DNA from 4 places in the Candidatus Photobacterium acropomis genome. Region 1 is predicted to be linked to each of the others. Evidence: predicted binding sites of a transcription regulator. Region 1 holds the regulator's gene; each other region holds the start of a gene.
The links. The regulator PurR, encoded in region 1, represses purine synthesis genes. The targets are predictions, from matches to a motif close to TNANGNAAACGTTTNCNTNA.
Positions count from the first base shown of each region.

Region 2: purE (5-(carboxyamino)imidazole ribonucleotide mutase) is a predicted target of PurR. The motif match lies at 2,447-2,466, and genes of this name have one in related genera.
Region 3: Q7657_RS18015 (NupC/NupG family nucleoside CNT transporter) is a predicted target of PurR. The motif match lies at 2,515-2,534, and genes of this name have one in related genera.
Region 4: glyA (serine hydroxymethyltransferase) is a predicted target of PurR. The motif match lies at 2,639-2,658, and genes of this name have one in related genera.

Region 1 is NZ_CP131609.1:2,274,558-2,279,581, forward strand. It holds gene Q7657_RS17375 (FecCD family ABC transporter permease) at 1-113, shown strand, start outside; gene Q7657_RS17380 (heme ABC transporter ATP-binding protein) at 110-976, shown strand; gene purR (HTH-type transcriptional repressor PurR) at 1,371-2,375, shown strand; cyclic di-GMP riboswitch class I at 2,553-2,641, shown strand; gene Q7657_RS17390 (TfoX/Sxy family DNA transformation protein) at 2,779-3,369, shown strand; gene Q7657_RS17395 (carboxymuconolactone decarboxylase family protein) at 3,824-4,429, shown strand; gene lpdA (dihydrolipoyl dehydrogenase) at 4,440-5,024, shown strand, end outside.
Region 2 is NZ_CP131609.1:414,435-419,458, reverse strand. It holds gene Q7657_RS08570 (DUF494 family protein) at 1-79, shown strand, start outside; gene Q7657_RS08565 (DNA topoisomerase family protein) at 144-719, shown strand; gene Q7657_RS08560 (5-(carboxyamino)imidazole ribonucleotide synthase) at 775-1,893, opposite strand; gene purE (5-(carboxyamino)imidazole ribonucleotide mutase) at 1,893-2,381, opposite strand; gene tsaC (L-threonylcarbamoyladenylate synthase type 1 TsaC) at 2,576-3,133, shown strand; gene hemF (oxygen-dependent coproporphyrinogen oxidase) at 3,139-4,047, shown strand; gene aroE (shikimate dehydrogenase) at 4,110-4,931, shown strand; gene Q7657_RS08535 (DUF1488 family protein) at 4,937-5,024, shown strand, end outside.
Region 3 is NZ_CP131609.1:2,411,318-2,416,341, forward strand. It holds gene Q7657_RS18005 (Ig-like domain-containing protein) at 1-613, shown strand, start outside; gene Q7657_RS18010 (hypothetical protein) at 687-962, opposite strand; gene Q7657_RS18015 (NupC/NupG family nucleoside CNT transporter) at 1,056-2,318, opposite strand; gene Q7657_RS18020 (LysR family transcriptional regulator) at 2,640-3,554, opposite strand; gene Q7657_RS18025 (phosphate ABC transporter substrate-binding protein) at 4,010-4,831, shown strand; gene pstC (phosphate ABC transporter permease subunit PstC) at 4,920-5,024, shown strand, end outside.
Region 4 is NZ_CP131609.1:1,238,485-1,243,508, forward strand. It holds gene purL (phosphoribosylformylglycinamidine synthase) at 1-624, shown strand, start outside; gene Q7657_RS12755 (hypothetical protein) at 804-1,208, shown strand; gene glnB (nitrogen regulatory protein P-II) at 1,309-1,647, shown strand; gene Q7657_RS12765 (YitT family protein) at 1,727-2,341, opposite strand; gene glyA (serine hydroxymethyltransferase) at 2,734-3,984, shown strand; gene nrdR (transcriptional regulator NrdR) at 4,199-4,648, shown strand; gene ribD (bifunctional diaminohydroxyphosphoribosylaminopyrimidine deaminase/5-amino-6-(5-phosphoribosylamino)uracil reductase RibD) at 4,660-5,024, shown strand, end outside.

The DNA.
Region 1 (5,024 bases):
TCGCCCGTAGTGCTTTTTCACCACAAGAATTACCCGTTGGCATTATCACCGCTATTTTAGGTGCGCCTTTCTTTATCTATTTACTTAGCGCTCAAAAGAGGCACATTTCATGACAGCAACTGCCATTGATATTGATTTACTTAGTTCGAAAGAAAACAGTTCTCAAAATAACGCTTCTCTAAATACAAACAGCGTTATTCAAGCTAGAAATCTCAAACTCCGTTACGGCAATAAAGTCTTATTAGATGATCTGAATTTAGATATTCATTCAGGCGAGGTCACCGCCCTTTTAGGCCCCAATGGCGCAGGTAAAAGTACCTTATTAAAAGTGCTCTGTGGCGAAGTGACACCTGAATCTGGCGAGGTCTCTTTTTTCGGGCAACCACTGTCATCATGGGACAGAGCTACACTGGCTAAACATTTAGGCATACTGCCGCAACACAGTGCCCTTTCTTTTGCATTCACAGCAAAAGAAGTGGTGGAGTTAGGTGCAATTCCGTTACAGCTGACTTCACCACAGCTCAAATCAGTAACCAAAATGACAATGGATTATGTAGATGTCAAAAACCTTGCAAATAGGCTTTACCCGACACTTTCTGGCGGCGAAAAACAACGGATCCATTTCGCTCGGGTATTAACCCAATTAAGCCAAGCTGGTGAACATTGTATTTTGATGCTAGATGAACCAACCTCAGCTCTTGATTTGGCACATCAGCATCACACCTTACAAATCGCCAAGAACATGGCAATGCAAGGCGCTGCGGTTATTGTGGTATTACATGATTTAAACCTTGCAGCGCAATACACAGATCGGATGATTTTCCTAAAAGATGGGCAAATAAAAGCGGATGGAACACCGTCACAAGTGCTCACGGCAGAAGTTGTAGAATCGCTGTATGGTTGGCCTGTTACGGTGCATACCCACCCTAAAGAAAACTACCCTTATATTTTGTCAGCGAATCATCCTATTCTTTAATAACCAATCAGTTATTAATACTGTAAAAATGCGATAAAAATCGGATTAAGCGTGACAACGACCTACATTTTTATACTTTATCATCAATAATTTCACTCAAGATGAACAGAAAGATTGCACAACGCAAAACACACAGTAAAATGTGAGCGCAAGCGATTACACATGTAAAAGTTGTAATAAAAATTTCGATACACTAATGCCGCATTTATTGCGGCTTTAGTTGTTTAAGAGCGGTACTCTATAAAAACGGTGCCAAATTGAATAATTAAGTAGTTAATAATTAAAGAATTTCATATCTACTAGTCTCTCAACTAGCCATCTACTACGTAATTAATCAATTGGGTACCACAACCTTTTGTCAGATCTCTATCTGACCATAATTAGAAGAATAAATATGGCAACCATTAAAGACGTTGCACGTATGGCAGGTGTATCAACCACAACTGTGTCACACGTGATCAATAAAACACGCTTTGTTGCAGAAGCAACACAGAAAAAAGTGCTGGCTGCGGTAGACGAGCTTAACTACGCACCAAGTGCTGTAGCGCGAAGCTTAAAATGTAATACAACTCGTACCATTGGTATGTTGGTAACAAAATCAACTAACCCATTCTTTGCTGAAGTTGTACATGGCGTTGAAGAATACTGTTACGGCGCAGGCTATACCCTGATCCTATGTAACACAGAAGGTAATCTTGAAAAGCAACGTGACTACCTACGCATGCTGGCAGAAAAGCGTGTTGATGGCTTACTAGTAATGTGTAGCGATCTTGATCAGAAGCTACTTGAACTACTAGAGCGTCAGAACGATCTTCCAATGGTTATCATGGACTGGGGTCCAGAACGTCCTCACACTGACAACATTCAAGATAACGCTGAAGATGGTGGCTACATTGCGACTAAACACTTCATCGATAACGGCCATAAGAAAATTGGCTGTCTATCTGGTCAAGCTGATAAGTCTACTTGTCATGAGCGCCTAAAAGGTTTCCGTAAAGCTATGGCAGAAGCGGACTTAAGCGTTAATGAAGATTGGCTACTTGAAGGTGACTTCGAATGTGAATCTGCTGTAGAAGCAGCGAAGAAATTTATCGCAATGAAAGATCGCCCTACTGCTATCTTCTGTTTCAACGATATCATGGCAATGGCAATGATCAGTACATTCCAGCAAGCAGGTCTACGTATTCCTGATGATATCTCTATCATTGGTTACGATAACATTGACCTTGCACCGTACTTTGCTCCACCGCTAACGACCATCCACCAGCCTAAGCGTCGTTTAGGTAAAACAGCGGTGGAAATTTTGCTAGATCGTGTTAAAGACAAGAATCACGCTCGTCAAACTTTTGAAATGACGCCTGAGCTTGTTGCGAGAAAGTCTGTTAAAGATCTCAACTAACAAGATTGACCTTGGTAAGTCATGAAAAAGCCGATAAGTTTAACTTGTTGGCTTTTTTTTACTTTTTTAAAAAAGATTTATGCTCACCACAAGATAAGAACAATTACCTGAAGCAGTATCACATTTTTGAGGACTTGGATTTAATATTAAAACTAATATTTAATATAACTTTATATAGTCACGAACAGGCAAATTAATTGAAAGATTAAGACGCAAAACCTCCGGCCTAACAATTATTATTAATTCACGGTAGCGGGGTTACCGAAGGATTATAATTAGTCTCGCCAATATAATGACGATTATTTTAACAATATATTGACAAGCCTATTATGAAGATTGATTAATCTAATTCCTCGCTCTTGATGTTTAGGTGACACTCATATTTATTTCACCGAGTAGAAGCATGGATAAACCAATATTAAAAGATTCATTAAAATTATTTGACCATTTTGGATCTGTGAAATCACGGTCGATGTTTGGCGGTTTTGGCATTTTTGCTGGTGATACAATGTTTGCATTAGTTGTAAATGATAAACTTCATTTACGCGCAAACGCTGAAACCGAAAAGGAATTCAAAAAAGCAGGTCTTGAGCCTTACGTTTATAAGAAACGTGGCTTCCCTGTTGTAACCAAGCACTACGCAATACCTGATAATTGGTGGGACGAACCTGAAAAGATCGTTGCGCAAGGTCGGTATTCATTGGATGCAGCAGAAAAAGACAAGCAAGAAAAGGAGAGTTGCGTACCTGACCGTATAAAGGACTTACCAAACCTACGGTTATCAAACGAAAGAATGCTTAAAAAAGCAGGCATAGAGACTATCGAACAACTTCAAGCTGCTGGTGCTTTAGGTGCATACCAAGCGCTACAAAAAGCGCAAAACAGTCCACTTAGTCTTGAATTACTATGGGCGCTAGAAGGTGCAATAAGTGGTCAACATTGGTCTGTTATTCCTGAGCAACGTCGAAACGAATTATTATCAGCCCTTTCTTAATAAATCTACTTCGACAATTCTATTTAACTTAGAAATAAAAGATGTTCATTCTTTTATTTCTAAGTATACCTACTAAATATATATTTAGAATAATACCTAACCAGACTACTCTATTTTATATCTTTTAATACATAAAGCTCATAATAAGAACTAGCAAAATAACGCACCTAGAAGTAATTAATAACTTCTTGTTTTATATCAATGCTAAAACATAAATATTTAATTTTGTTTTTTATAACGTCAAATATTTAACGCTTTATTAATCTCGCATCACATTTATCGCTATTTACAATATCCTCCTCGCCTTTTATTTTCTTCACCATTGGTTTTATTTTCGCCAACTGATTGGCGAAAAAGCCATAATTCTTAGTAAATGAAATACAATACATACAGTTAAGGTCTACATGTATACCCTAGCAACTCGCTTTTTAGGTATCTGTTTTAAGGAATGGCTGTGCGTATCTCAATCAAGAAAATCGACTCTCTCTGGGTAAAACCCTTGCTATGGCTCCAAGCTCGACATTATGGGCAAGTGCTAAACCCAGCTAAGCTTTGGGGCCGCAAACCTGTACTGTTTTGGTTAGTCGCAGGATTTTTCGGTTTTCTCGATCGCAAAAAATCCCCTATCCAAGCTGTGATACGCTCGCTGATCTGTGTTCGTGTGTCACAACTCAATGACTGTGCATTCTGTGTTGATGCTAACGGTATGAAGTTGGCAGAGCGTTGTGATTCTGAAGAAAAAATCAAAGCATTGGCGAATTGGCAACACTCTGATTTATTTACGGAGCAAGAACGCGCTGTGCTTGCCTACACGGAAGCCATGACCATTACAGGGCAACGTGTTACTGATGAGATGCTTAATGCGCTCCAGCAGTGGTACAGCAGCGATGACATCATAGAGATCACCGCATTAGTCAGTTTCCAAAACCTATCCGCTAAATTTAACACCGCTTTGGACGTGCCAGAGCAAGGCTTCTGTACTCTGCCAATTAAACCCAATGATGTTGCGGCTAACCAAGAGCAAGACAAATCACAAGCTGATACTCAGCAAAACAAATAAGGTGAGAGACATGGATAAGAAAAAGCTCGCTTTACTCATCGTGATTGTTAGCCTGATTGCAAGCTGGATCCATTTCGATCTCGGGCAATACCTCACGCTTGATTTTATCAAGCAGGAGCAATCTGCCCTACAAACGAAAATTCAAAGCCAGCCAATCGTGGCTTATGTGTCGTACTTTGCTATTTACGTTCTAGCGACTGCCTTATCCTTACCGGGTGCCGCCATTTTAACCTTGCTAGCAGCCGCTATTTTTGGTTTCTGGCCTAGCCTGATCATTGTCTCATTTGCCAGCACTATTGGTGCAACCTTAGCATTTCTCTCAAGCCGATTTATTCTACGTGACTGGGTACAACAGCGTTTTGGCTATCGCTTAAAAACCATTAACCAAGGGATCGAGAAAGAAGGCGAATTTTATCTCCTAACGCTGCGCTTGATCCCTGTGTTTCCGTTTTTCCTGATCAACCTATTGATGGGTTTAACTCCCATTAAAACGCGTACCTTTTATCTAATAAGCCAGTTAGGCATGTTACCTGCTACGGCTATTTTCATTAATGCTGGTACTCAACTCAGTAATATTGAATCACTGCGTGGAATT
Region 2 (5,024 bases), 1.3 Mb from region 1:
TGCGCCGGGCAATGAAACGGCGTATAGCCAAATGGAAGAGCTGCTATATGGTGCGGATGAAGAAGGCACCATTCATTAAACGCAACGGGCCATTAAGTGGCCCGTTATTGTATCTGCGATTTTTTTCTTGTTGAGCATACCCAATGACAACCAATAACACGCCTTTATTTTCAGCCCATGAACAAGCGTTAGCACACTCGCCTTGTCCACAGTGTGGTGGTGAGCTTGTGATGCGCTTTGGTAAGCGTGGTCCGTTTCTTGGCTGTGATCACTACCCAGCGTGTGATTACATTCAGCCATTAAATCACAATGATGGACATGTGGTGAAAGAGTTAGATATGCCTTGCCCTGAATGTGAAAGCCCGTTGGTTTTACGTCAAGGTCGTTATGGGATGTTTATTGGTTGTTCGGCATACCCTGCTTGTCATTATTTGGCATCAACGGAAAAGAAAGCGGAGAATACGGATGTTGAATGTCCTGAATGTCACAAAGGCCATTTAACGGAGCGTAAATCCCGTTATGGCAAAGTATTCTATGCCTGTGATCAGTATCCAAGTTGTCGTTTTGCGGTGAATAACAAACCTGTTGTTGGGACTTGCCAGCAATGTGGCTTTGGTTTGTTAATCGAAAAGAAATTAGCCAGTGGTGTGAGGCTGCAATGTGCTGATAGAAAATGCCATGCTTACCAAGAGCTTGAAAGCTTAGATAAAACAGAATAAAAAACAAAGCCTGCATAGATTGCAGGCTTTTTTGTCGGTTTTTATATAGGTGTATTTAACGAGGTAGCGCAGGGAAATCGTTCTCATCGAGTAAGCTCGATAACATGATCAAACGGTACTGCAGTTGCTCTGGGGTATCAGCACACACGTTAATGTGCCCCATTTTACGCCCTGCTCGTTTTTCTTTGCCGTACCAATGAACATGGCAACCTTCTTGGGCATAAACCGCATCAGGTACGCTGTCTAATCCTAAGATATTGATCATCGCACTTGGGCGAGTTAATTGCGTGTTGCCAAGTGGAAAGTCACATACCGCACGTAAATGGTTTTCAAATTGGCAGGTTTCAGCCCCTTGTTGTGTCCAGTGGCCTGAGTTATGAACCCGTGGTGCAATTTCGTTTACCAATAACTCACCATCAAGATCAAAAAACTCGATAGCTAACACGCCAACATAATCAAGGCTATTAGCGACGGCGCGGAACATGTTATCGGCTTGTGCTTGCAGTGGTGAGTCACCCACAATTGCGGTAGATAGGCTTAATACGCCATCAGTGTGAATATTCTCGGTTAAGTTAAATACTTGAATATCACCGTTACGATTACGCGCACCAATCAATGATACTTCACGTTGAAAAGGAATGAATTGCTCTGCCACAATCGCTTGATTAGCAGAATCGGCAATACATTGTGCCATTTCAAGCCAGATCGCATCAATTTGTGTGCTTTCTTTTAAGCGCCACTGCCCTTTACCGTCATAACCACCTAAGGCACTTTTTAGCACCAGCGGTAAGCCGATCTTTTCAATCGCTGTTAATAGATCAGCACGCTCACGGATCACATGGTATTTCGCATTTCGCACGCCTGCGTTATCCAGTAACGCTTTTTCAAGTCGGCGATCGCCACCTGCTTTAATTGCATCAGGCGTTGGGAAGAATTTTCCGCTAGCAGCGCAACTATCTAAAATATCGTGAGGAATGTGTTCAAATTCAGCGGTGATGGCATCAACTTCATTAATGGCTTGAGCTAAAGAGTCCGCCATAACCTGTAGGGTCAGTGGATGAACCACCTTATCGCTACCCACATCATAGGCAATCACATTGATGTTAAGCGGTGCGCCAGCCAGTGCCATCATACGGGCAAGTTGACCTGCTCCAAGGACGAGCACGTTATTCATTATGCGTCCTCAGCTGGATTTGGATTACTCAGTACGGTTTCTGTTTGCTCTTTACGGAAAGTATCAATGGCTGCAAGCACTTGCTCATCTTGCGTACCGATAATTTGTGCGGCTAATAGGCCAGCATTGGCAGCACCTGCATCACCAATCGCCAATGTACCTACTGCAATCCCCTTTGGCATTTGAACAATCGAAAGCAGTGAATCCATACCTTTTAGGGCGCGAGATTGTACTGGCACACCTAATACAGGCACGCTAGTAAAAGCGGCTGTCATACCTGGTAAGTGAGCCGCACCGCCAGCACCTGCGATGATCACTTTAATACCACGCTCTTGTGCACTTTCTGCGTATTCCGCCAGTAAATGCGGGGTGCGGTGAGCTGAAACGACCTTTGTCTCATAAGGAACATTGAAACGATCAAGCATCTCAGCGGCATGTTGCATAGTTGGCCAGTCAGATTTTGAACCCATGATTATTCCAACTTTCATCTCATTCTCCTTCAGGTCATAACTTAACATCGTGTTGATGTCGGCATTATACGGTGATTTATCGCAAAGGAAAACGTTTGCGTCATGAATATTGACTGTCTTATAACCTAGCATGGAGTTGTGACTAAGGAGTAGGTAGAATGATTTTGAGAAAGTAAAACAACAATATTTGCCAAAGAAGAAACGAGGATACTGTGGAGAATTTTGCTCAAGTTGTCGCTGCCTTAAAACAAGGTGAAGTGATCGGTTACCCAACCGAAGCGGTGTTTGGTGTTGGTTGCGATCCTGATAATCAACAAGCGGTTGAAAAATTATTAGAAATTAAACAGCGCCCTGTCGAAAAAGGGTTGATTTTGATCGCTGCTAATTATGAACAGTTATTGCCATACATAGATGAAAGCCAATTAACCGCAGAGCAAAAAGCGACAGTGATGGCAACGTGGCCAGGTCCTGTAACATGGGTTATGCCAACTAAAGCGAATGTGCCTGCATTTTTAACGGGCCAATTTACGACTATTGCGGTACGTGTGAGCGATCATTCATTAGTACAACGTCTATGTTTAGAGTTCGGTAAGCCAATTACCTCAACCAGCGCTAACCTAACAGGACAAGAGCCGGGCCGAACAGCGCAAGAAGTCGAGCAACAACTGGGCCATTGTCTAGCTGCGATCCTCCAAGGAGAAACGGGAGGACGTACCAATCCTTCTGAGATCCGTGATGCACGCAATGGCAATATCTTCCGTCAGGGGTAAATAGTATGGATAACCAAGTCGACAAACATGCGGTGAAATCCTTCTTGTTGGATTTACAAGATCGCATTTGCCAAGCATTAGAGCAGCAAGAAACCACAGTGTCATTTGAGCAAGACCAATGGCAACGTGAAGAAGGTGGTGGTGGTCGTAGCCGTGTATTACGTAACGGTGAGATCTTCGAGCAAGCAGGTGTGAACTTCTCTCATGTTTACGGTGCCGAAATGCCAGCTTCTGCTACTGCGCATCGCCCTGAACTTGCAGGCCGTCGCTTTGAAGCCATGGGCGTATCCTTGGTTATCCATCCTCGCAATCCTTATGTACCTACCTCTCATGCCAATGTCCGTTTCTTCATCGCAGAAAAAGACGGCGAAGCCCCTGTGTGGTGGTTTGGTGGTGGATTTGATCTCACCCCTTTTTACCCATTCGAAGAAGATTGCCAACATTGGCATGATACAGCGAAACAACTTTGTGCCCCGTTTGGTGATGAGGTGTATTCAGAGCATAAAGCGTGGTGCGATCAATACTTCTACCTACCACATCGCAATGAAACGCGTGGTGTGGGTGGTTTGTTCTTTGATGATCTCAATCAGTGGGGATTTGAAAAGAGCTTTGCTTACATGCAAGCGGTAGGCAATGGCTACATTAATGCTTACATGCCAATTGTAAAACAGCGTTATCACTTGCCTTATGGTGAACGTGAGCGAGAATTTCAGTTATATCGTCGTGGACGTTATGTTGAGTTTAACTTGGTTTACGATCGTGGCACCTTATTTGGTTTGCAAAGCGGTGGACGAACAGAATCGATTTTAATGTCGATGCCGCCATTAGCACGCTGGGAATACTGTTATGAGCCAGAGCCAAACTCAGCAGAAGCCCGTTTGTATCAAGATTTCTTAAAGCCGCGTGAGTGGTGAACAATCATTTAGCTCAGATCACGGAGTGATAGAGCCTGCTTATATAAAGAGAGAATTCGTATATGGATAAGTACGTCGTATTTGGTAACCCGATCGGACAAAGTAAATCTCCGTTCATTCATACCTTGTTTGCCCGTCAAACGAGCCAGCAGATGACATATACCAGCCAACTAGTAGCGCTTGATGGTTTCGTACAAGCGGCAGATGCATTTTTTAATGATGGCGGTAAAGGTTGTAACATCACGGTACCATTTAAAGAGCAAGCTTATCAATATGCGACCACCCTGACAGAACGTGCTCGTTTAGCTGGTGCTGTTAACACGCTTAAGAAACTAGATGATGGTGGCGTGCTAGGTGATAACACAGATGGCGAAGGTCTAGTACAAGATCTGATCAATCAACATGTCGAATTGAAAGATCAACGCATCTTATTATTAGGTGCAGGTGGTGCAGCCCGTGGTGTGATATTGCCTCTATTAGCACAGCAGCCTAAGCAACTGGTGATCGCTAACCGTACCTTGAGTAAAGCACAACAATTAGCAGAATTATTTTCAACTTACGGCAATGTAGCGGCATTAGAGCAAGCTGATCTTGAAAATCAAACCTTTGATGTGATCATCAATTCAACCTCAGCCAGTCTTTCAGGGGATGTACCTGCAATACCACCATCAGTGATTGGTGCGAATACCACTTGCTATGACATGGTGTATGGCTCAGCGATCACTTCTTTTAATCGTTGGGCGAAAGAGCACGGTGCTATCAAAACACTAGATGGGCTGGGTATGCTCGTTGGGCAAGCGGCAGAAAGCTTTATGTTATGGCGTGGACTTCGCCCTGGCGCAAAACAAGTACAGCGTGAATTACGCCGAACCTTACAAGAGTAAAAGTAATGAACCAAGATATTCTATTTTCAGATATTCAAGCGTGGGATGCTGTTCGCCAAGCGGTTAACTTTCCCGCCCAGCAAGCCGGCGCAT
Region 3 (5,024 bases), 140 kb from region 1:
AGAAAGTGGCTCTAATCTACTTCATGGCACTCAGATCCAAGCTCGTTTACCTGTCGCATTAAAACAAATTGAGAAAAATATTGGTGGTGATATGTATCTCACCATGGCACCAGAGCACCCTTATGTACAAGGTGGCATGATTGCTTACTCCGGTATCTGGGGCGCTTACATTCCAATGATTGATCAATTACGTGACATGCTGAACTTGCTTCACGTCCAGCTATACAATAATGGCGGTCTAGCCAATCCATACATGTCAGGTGCTGCACCTGAAGGCTCGGTTGATATGATGGTAGCATCAGTCAAAATGCTGATTGAAGGTTTTGAGTTAGCAGATGGTAGCCAATTTGCCCCACTTCGTGATGATCAAGTCGCTATTGGTTTACCTTCAGGCCCAAGCTCAGCTAACTCAGGTCAAGCGCCTACCCAAAACATTATTGATGCCCTTGATTGTGTCACGAAAGGCAGCCGTTGTGGTTCAGTTGTACCAACAAAACTCTATCCTAACTTTGGTGGTGTAATGACATGGTCAATTAACTGGGATATGCATGATGGTTTTAACTTCTCAGGCCCTATTGGGAAAAAACTGCAAGAAATGAATAGCCAGCGATAACGAAAGCAGTAAAAACAACAACGCCAAGGCAAATAGCTGCCTTGGCGTTTTTTATTCTTCTTATGACTTACAATTAGTAACGCTTAATTCGCACCACTTTCATGGTCTCGACTTCAAAGCCTGCAACCGTCACCGTTTCAGGGTAGTAGGTCATATTCACTTTCGCACCTTTTAGGCTTTGGTATTTTTTCTTTCGCTTAAACTTAAAAGGCACATCATAGCCTTCAATCATCAAGGTATGCAGGATCCAATCACCATCTTCACGTTGAGTATGAGAATACACTTTTAAACCATCGCTATGGATCAATTCAGCATGTTTAGTTACTAATTTATCAACATCCGATTTCATCGCATTTAGATCCTTTTAATCAATGAATAGCCCATACGAAAACAGAGAGCCTAAGCTCTCTGTTTAATCTTAACCGCTTACTGAGCGATGTTACTACGAAAGTGGAATAAATAAACCCGCTAACGTTGCACTCATTAAGTTTGCAAGGGTTGCTGCAAAGATCGCTTTCATACCCAAACGTGCAATCTCAGGACGACGTTGAGGAACGATACCGCCTAAACCACCCATTAACATTGCAATAGACGTTAGGTTAGCGAAACCACACAGTGCGAAAGTCACGATTGCTTGAGAGTGCTCACTAAGCTTTGCAATTGTTTCAGGCTTCATTAGCTCTGCAAATGCAATAAATTCGTTAACCGCAATCTTAGTGCCGATCAAGCTTGCTGCTGTGTTCGCTTCAGACCATGGTACACCGATTAACCAAGCAACAGGTGCAAATACGTAACCAAAGATCATATCTAAGCTTAGGTGATGTAGACCATTCCAATCAAAGCCTAACCATTGACCAACAGAAGCTAACCAATTACCAACATGACCTAAACCACCGTTTACTAATGCAATTAAGCTGATCACTGCAAGTAAGCTAGCACCAACCGCCATTGCAATTTGTAAGCCGCTAAGTGCACCACGAGATGCCGCATCAACCATGTTTACTGGTTCATCTTCTTCGCCATCGTCTTCTTCTTCCATGGTGTGCACACCTTCAGTTTGAGGAACAAGCAATTTTGCCATCATCAAACCTGCAGGCGCAGACATAAAGCTTGCAGCAATAAGGTATTTTAGCTGAACACCTAAACCTGCATAGCCCACCATCGTACCGCCAGCAACAGATGCAAGACCGCCAACCATGACAGCAAACAGTTCAGAACGTGTCATACGAGACAAGAATGGACGAACAACCAATGGTGCTTCTACTGAGCCAACAAAAATATTGGCTGTTGCCGACATCGATTCTGTACGTGTTGTGCCTAAAAAGTACTGTAGCACGCCACCAATACCACGGATCACCCACTTCATTACGCCAAGGTAGTAAAGCACAGAGATCAACGCAGAGAAAAATACGATAGAAGGAAGTACGTTAACCGCAAAAATAAAACCAAGTTTAAATTGTGCTAATTGACCAAATAGGAACTCTGTACCTTCATGACCATATTCAATGATGCCGGATACCGCACCAGAAACACTGTTTAAAACTACACGACCGATAGGCACGTATAAAATAAAGCCTGCAAAGATCACTTGCACGCAAAATGCACCTAATACAGTGCGCCAATTTACCGCGCGACGATTTTCAGAAAATAAAAAACCAACGGCAAAGATTACGATAATGCCTAAGATGCCGACCAAATAATGCATGGTCATTCCTCAATGTGTAGTAGTAAACGATTGCGGGGGGATTTTAGGGAGAAATAAAAGTGTGACAAGGATCAAATTGTTATTGCAATTAACGATTCAATAACAAGAACACTCTGATTCGCTGTTTTTTTCAGCTAAGCAAACGAAATTCGTTAGATTGGTTCCTATAAGGAATACTATTGTTTCCAGAGTTTACAATTGGAAACGTTTGCGACAGCGTTTGGCTAACCGTTTGCGTCATACTGTCGCTTTTTACATCATATAATTGGCGAAAATAAAAGCCCTTTACTGACGCTAAGTGACTTCAATAACGTTTGTTCATTATATATGGCAAGAAATATTCCCCAGCTCGATATGCTCACGAATAAATTCAATAAATAAATTTACCTTTGTCGGCAAGTATTTATGGCGAGGATAAACCGCATATAACGGCATATGCTGTGTTAATTGCCACTCCGGCATCAAACGAATAAGTTTGCCTTGGCGAATTTCATCTTTTAATAGATAAGTCGCTAAGTACCCTACTCCATTACCTGCAATAGTGGCATCACGGATAGCATCGGCAGAATCAACACGATAATTACCGGTCACTTTTACTTGCAACTCCTCTTCTTTTTGGCTGAAGTTCCAAATATTGTCTTTACGCTCACGACTGAAATAGGTAATACAGTTATGTTGTTTCAAATCATCCGGATGATAAGGCACACCATGTTTGGCAAGGTAGTCAGGGCTTGCAACTAAGACAAAGTCACAATTAGTAAGATGGCGAGCAACAAAACCTTCCGGTGGTGAATCCATAAAGCCAATCCACAAATCAAGTTGCTCAGCTATAAGATCAACACGATGATCAAACAGGCTTAATTCGAGATTGACCAATGGGTGACGCTCGTGAAATTCATTAATGTAAGGCGCAACATGGTTAGACGCAAAAGATTGAGCGATCCCCACCCTTAACGAACCTTGCTGGCTATCACCCAGCGCTAACAACTCACTTTCTGCTTCATTAATTTCATCGACAACCTTTTCACAATGCTTAGCAAAGATACGACCTGACTCAGTTAGAGCAAATGAGCGAGTGGTTCGCTGTACCAATTGAACCCCTAGTCGCTCTTCTAGTTGCTGTACTAATTTACTGACTTGGGTACGGGAGATCTCAAGTAACTGTGCTGCTTTGGTAAAACTCTGCTGTTTTGTCAAAGCATTGAACACAACCATTTGCTGCGCTTTTTTTAACATTGATAACCTTTATGACTTCAAATAGTTGTAATGACTTTTAAACGTAAAAGCATACTAAACAACATACTTTCCTATTCTACTATAGATAGAAAGAGCGACAACCAATTGAAACCTTGGAAGGAAATCACACTAAAATTCAGATTGAAATATGACTGTCATAAACTTATATGGTCATAAATATGTACCACTTCAGCACAATTAAAATACTTTCCAATATTTCATAAGACACCAAAAAATCAGATCTAGCCTCGCAAAAACATATACTTAAAAGAAATAACTTAATAAATATCAAATAATACGATCGAATTTAAATCAGTTTTAATTCCCATTAAGTATTTATGACAACATTCATAGAGTGTTCAAAGTTCTGAAACATAAGTGTCACATAACTTTCCTAATCTTTGTCACGTTCATTCAAACCTATAGTAATCAGCAAACACGAAAGGACTAGGAAAATGAAAACAAAGATTATCGGCGCAATCGCATTAGCAGGAACAATGGTCGCTAGCACTGCAGCAATTGCAGGCGAAACTATCTCTGTTGTAGGTTCAAGCTCTGTATCACCACTAATGGAAGTATTTGGTGAAACTTACGCAAAATCACATGATGTAACAGTAGAAGTTCAAGGCCCAGGCTCATCTGCAGGTATCCGTACTGCACACGATGGCTCAGCCGATCTAGGTATGTCTTCACGTGCTCTTAAAGCATCAGAAGAGTCACCAGAAGTAAAAGAAGTGGTTATCGCTCGTGACGGTATCGCCGTTGTTGTTAACAACAGCAACCCTGTTTCAGACTTAACTAAAGAACAAGTTGCTAAAATCTACAAAGGTGAAGTGACAAACTGGAAACAAGTTGGCGGTGAAGATAAGCCAATCGTTGTTGCTACACGTGATACAGCATCAGGTACTCGTGGTGCATTTGAAGACATCATGAGCCTTAAGAAAAAAATCAATGGTGTGAAAGTTTCTGCAATTTCACAAAAAGCACAAGTAGCAAGTGGTAATGGTCAGCTAAAAACAACTGTTGCTAACAATCCATTTGCAATCGGCTACATCTCTCTAGGTTCTGTAGATAACACAGTTAAACCTCTAGCAATCGACGGCCACAAGCCATCAGTTGCAGCTATCAAATCTGGTGACTACACCGTTCAACGTCCATTCCTTGTTGTTTACAAAGAAGGTCGTCCATCAGCTGAAGCACTTAAATTCCTATCTTGGATGAAGACTGCTGACGCACAAAAAATTGTTGAAAGCAAAGGCTTCATCTCTACGCACTAATAAGTATTTTTACGCTCAGCTCATTGAGCTGAGCGTTTTTTATTTTTCTCAGTAACTGGTCACCTTTGTACTGGTTCTGGAGTAAGTAATGACCATCGCGAATATTGAAAAAACAGCAAAGAAGCAAACTTCGCTTAAATCAAAAAAACGCATTGATTGGCGAGAAGTTTTCTTTAAAAACCTCTTCATGTTA
Region 4 (5,024 bases), 1.0 Mb from region 1:
GTTGCATGTGGTGGTTTCTCATACGGTGACGTATTAGGTGCAGGTGAAGGTTGGGCGAAATCAATCCTGTTTAACAACATGGCACGTGATCAGTTTGAAGCTTTCTTTAATCGTAACGATACCTTAGCGTTAGGTGTGTGTAATGGTTGTCAGATGATGTCTAACCTACGCGACTTAATTCCAGGTGCTGATTTATGGCCGCGTTTCGTCCGCAATGAATCAGAGCGTTTTGAAGCACGCTTTAGCTTAGTGGAAGTACAACAAAGCCCATCATTATTCTTTAATGAAATGGTTGGCTCTCACATGCCAATTGCGGTATCTCACGGTGAAGGTCGTGTTGAAGTACGTAATGCGGAGCACCTAGCCGCGCTAGAGCAAGCAGATACAGTCGCACTTCGTTACATCGATAACTACGGCAAACTAACAGAGCAATACCCGGCGAACCCGAATGGTTCACCAAACGGTATTACTGGTGTAACCACCACCGATGGTCGTGTAACGATTATGATGCCGCACCCTGAGCGTGTATTTAGAACTGTTGCGAACTCATGGCACCCAGATGACTGGAGTGAAAATAGCCCATGGATGCGTATGTTTAGAAATGCACGTGTCAATATTGGTTAAAAATACATTTGCTTAACATAATGAGACCGCCCGAAAGGGCGGTTTTTTTGTTCTATTTGAGTGATTATTCGATGTTTGTTTCCATTGTTGATAATAATCACATTAAAAAATGAAAAGGGAGGGTTATAATTGCGAAAATAGGATGTAATGGAAATACTATTTCCCAAAAGGAATTATTAATGGGGCAGGATATACCCACACCAATGCGTTTACGTATTGCATCGAAAATACTGGCATTGCTTGTTGCATTAAGTCTTTTTCGTCAGGCAAATTTATTTGAACATTTCTTTAGTGACTCACCGATCGCTATCGTACCCGACATTATTCTTTGTCTTGTTTTCATTTCTGGTCTCCTTGCTTGCATTGGATTATTCAAGGAAGCGAAATGGGGTTTTTTCCCATTGTATTTTTATATTCCAGCGACAACGATGTTTTTAAAACTTAGTTTTATTCCTTATCTTCCTGATTTAGTGCCGATTACATATCGTGGACATACTATCTTAGCGATAAATAGCTTAGTGCTGATTTATTCTGTTTTTTTATTATTACGACGAATGGATAGAAACCTGATATATGAAGTTTAAAGAGACTTAAATTTAGAGATGGGATCTGTAATAATGAGTTTAATTAAATCAGTTGGTTGAAAGTAATTTTATGACTTCAGCTATGTAAAGGATGATGATGATGAAAAAGATTGAAGCCATTATTAAGCCATTTAAGCTTGATGACGTGCGTGAAGCACTAGCAGAAGTGGGTATTACTGGCATGACCGTTTCTGAAGTGAAAGGATTTGGACGTCAGAAAGGGCATACCGAGCTATACCGTGGTGCTGAATACATGGTTGATTTTCTACCGAAAGTAAAAATTGAAATTGTTGTGTGCGACGAAGTGGCAGAGCAGTGTATTGATACTATCGTAGAAACAGCACAAACAGGTAAGATTGGTGATGGTAAGATCTTCATGTTTGATATTGAGCGCGTGGTACGTATTCGTACTGGTGAAGAAGACGAAGACGCAATCTAATACCATTTACAAGATTTTAAAAAGAGGCATTACATTTATGTAATGCCTCTTTTTATTTATCTGTATATTGCCAGCAGTGTTAGTTCACATCAGGTACCACAGGGTTATAACGACCTGGCTTGTAATTCATCGCAAGCACAAGGTTTAGCATCACAGCGCCAAGAATAGATAGCAGTAAAATAGTTGGGCTGACAAAGAAGAAAGACGCCACTAATATACTAATATCAATCGACATTTGGATTTTACCTGCTGAGATCCCAAATTTGTCCTGAATAAACAGTACCAGTACATTGAAGCCGCCCAAACTGGTGTGATGACGAAATAAGATCAGCATACCTAATCCCATCAATAAGCCACCAATGACAGCGCAATAAACCGGATTTAGCCAGCTGATTGTGAGCACATAATGCATGTTATCAACCATCAGTGAGACAAGCGCACCAGAGAGAATGCTGGTGATAGCAAAGCTTCGTCCCATTCTAAACCATGCCATTAAGTAAAACGGACAGTTCATCAAAAAGTACAGCTTACCAAAAGAGATATCGACAAAATGGGTAAGTAACAACGCAAGGCCCGTGGTGCCTCCCGTTAAAAGCTGACTTTGCTGAAGGAAAAAGATGCCCTGCGCGACAATGAATGTCCCTGTTAAAATCGCAATGAGATTTTCGTGCAGAGGGTGTTTACTACTACTCAATCGGGGTACTCCTTGTAAATAATGGCGCAATAGTAAAAGTTAATAAGAATTTATAAAAGTAGCTAACTGAAATACATAACCATGGGTTGTAATCTATTGTTTACATTTTTGTAAATAACTTTATCCTGAAAAAACTTGCCTTATCGATAAAATAAAAAGCTTGTTACGTGAGTAATTTCAATATGAAAAAAATTCATGACATATTGAAAATAAACTGACGTAATCTTGAATAAAAAAAACATTTAGGACTACCTGATTTAGATCAATTTCGGTAAGATAGGCGATAATTAACAAGCAAGACGAAAACGTTTGCGTCCGCGTGGCGCCTAGCATTGCGATTTTTAAGTTTTTGCTCAAAATGGTATTTAAATTAGCTGAATCAGGAGATACAGATGCTAAAGCGCGATATGAATATTGCTGATTATGATGCGGAACTATTTGCGGCCATTCAGGAAGAGACAGCTCGTCAGGAAGAACACATCGAGTTGATTGCTTCTGAAAACTACACTAGCCCACGCGTGATGGAAGCTCAAGGCTCTCAGCTAACAAACAAGTATGCTGAAGGTTACCCAGGTAAGCGCTACTACGGTGGTTGTGAGTTTGTTGATAAAGCAGAGCAGCTTGCTATTGATCGTGCTTGCCAACTGTTTGGTGCAGAATACGCGAACGTTCAGCCACACTCAGGCTCACAAGCAAACAACGCTGTTTACATGGCACTGTTAAATGCTGGCGATACTGTATTAGGTATGAGCCTTGCGCACGGTGGTCACTTAACGCACGGTTCACCAGTAAACTTCTCAGGTAAGCTATACAATATCATTCCTTACGGTATCGATGAGAACGGTCAAATCGATTACGCAGAAGTTGAAGCTTTAGCCCTTGAGCATAAGCCAAAGATGATCATCGGTGGTTTCTCTGCTTACTCTCAAGTTGTTGACTGGAAACGCATGCGTGAAATCGCAGACAAAGTAGGCGCGTACTTCTTTGTTGATATGGCACACGTAGCTGGTCTTATAGCTGCAGGTGTTTACCCGAACCCAGTACCGCATGCACACGTTGTGACAACAACAACGCATAAAACACTAGCAGGTCCTCGTGGTGGTTTGATCCTTTCTAACGAAGGTGAAGATCTTTACAAAAAACTGAACTCTGCTGTATTCCCTGGCGGTCAAGGCGGTCCTCTAATGCACGTTATCGCTGCAAAAGCGGTAGCATTTAAAGAAGCAATGGAGCCAGAGTTTAAAGAATACCAAGCTCGTGTTGTTGAAAACGCGAAAGTAATGGTTGGTGAGTTTATCGAGCGTGGTTACAAGATTGTATCAGGTAGCACAGAAAACCACCTATTCCTTGTAGATTTGATCGATAAAGACATTACAGGTAAAGAAGCTGATGCTGCACTAGGTGCTGCTAACATCACTGTTAACAAAAACAGCGTACCAAATGATCCACGTAGCCCATTCGTAACCTCGGGTATCCGTGTAGGTACACCATCAATCACTCGCCGTGGCTTTACTGCAGAAGATGCACGTCAGCTAGCGGGTTGGATGTGTGATGTATTAGACAACATCGATAACGAAACTGTTATTGCTGAAACAAAAGCAAAAGTTCTTGATATTTGTAAGCGTCTACCTGTTTACGCGTAATACAAATTGAGAATCTAATGGCATAATCTCTGTGTTATGGCGATAAAGGCTTACTCTTAGGGTAAGCCTTTTTTAATATTTGCAGATTTTAAGTTACGCACAATAAACCAACTATTAATTGCTTTTTAAGCAGAATTCGTAGAAAAAAAGGGCGAATATTCTCGTTAACGGTTTGAAATAGGTTACACTGAACCGATTGAATGTAGGAGGCTAAATGCATTGTCCTTTTTGCGGTGCGAATGACACCAAAGTAATCGATTCTCGATTGGTTGCAGATGGCCACCAAGTGCGCCGACGCCGCCAATGTTTAGCTTGTAATGAACGTTATACTACGTTTGAAACTGCCGAATTAGTGATGCCTCGCGTGGTAAAAACTAACGGTAATCGCGATCCTTTTAATGAAGAAAAACTTCGCGGTGGTATTCAACGCGCATTAGAAAAGCGTCCAGTTAGTACTGATGATATTGAGCGTGCAATCAACAATATTAAATCGTGTTTGCGTGCGACAGGAGAGCGCGAAGTGCCTTCTGAGATGATCGGTAATTTAGTGATGGAAGCATTAAAAGAGCTCGATAAGGTCGCTTATATCCGTTTTGCTTCGGTTTATCGCAGTTTTGAAGATATTCGAGAGTTTGGTGAAGAGATCGCCAAACTTGAGCGTTAAGTGTCATTGTGATGTTTACCAGTCTTGATACTCGCTTGATGCTGCATGCCATCCACCTTGCAAAACGTGGTCGTTTTACTACAGCTCCTAATCCCAATGTTGGCTGTGTGATTGCTCGTGGCGAAGAAATTGTCGGTGAAGGATTTCACTACCGTGCTGGTGAACCCCATGCTGAAGTGTTTGCTTTAAAACAAGCGGGTGAATTGGCAAAAGGGGCAACGGCTTACGTGACGCTTGAGCCTTGCTCTCACTACGGACGAACACCACCTTGTGCTGAAGCCTTGATTAAATCAGGGATCAGTAAAGTGATTTGTGCCATGGTTGATCCTAATCCTATGGTTGCAGGTCGCGGTGTGGAGATGCTGCAAAAGGCAGG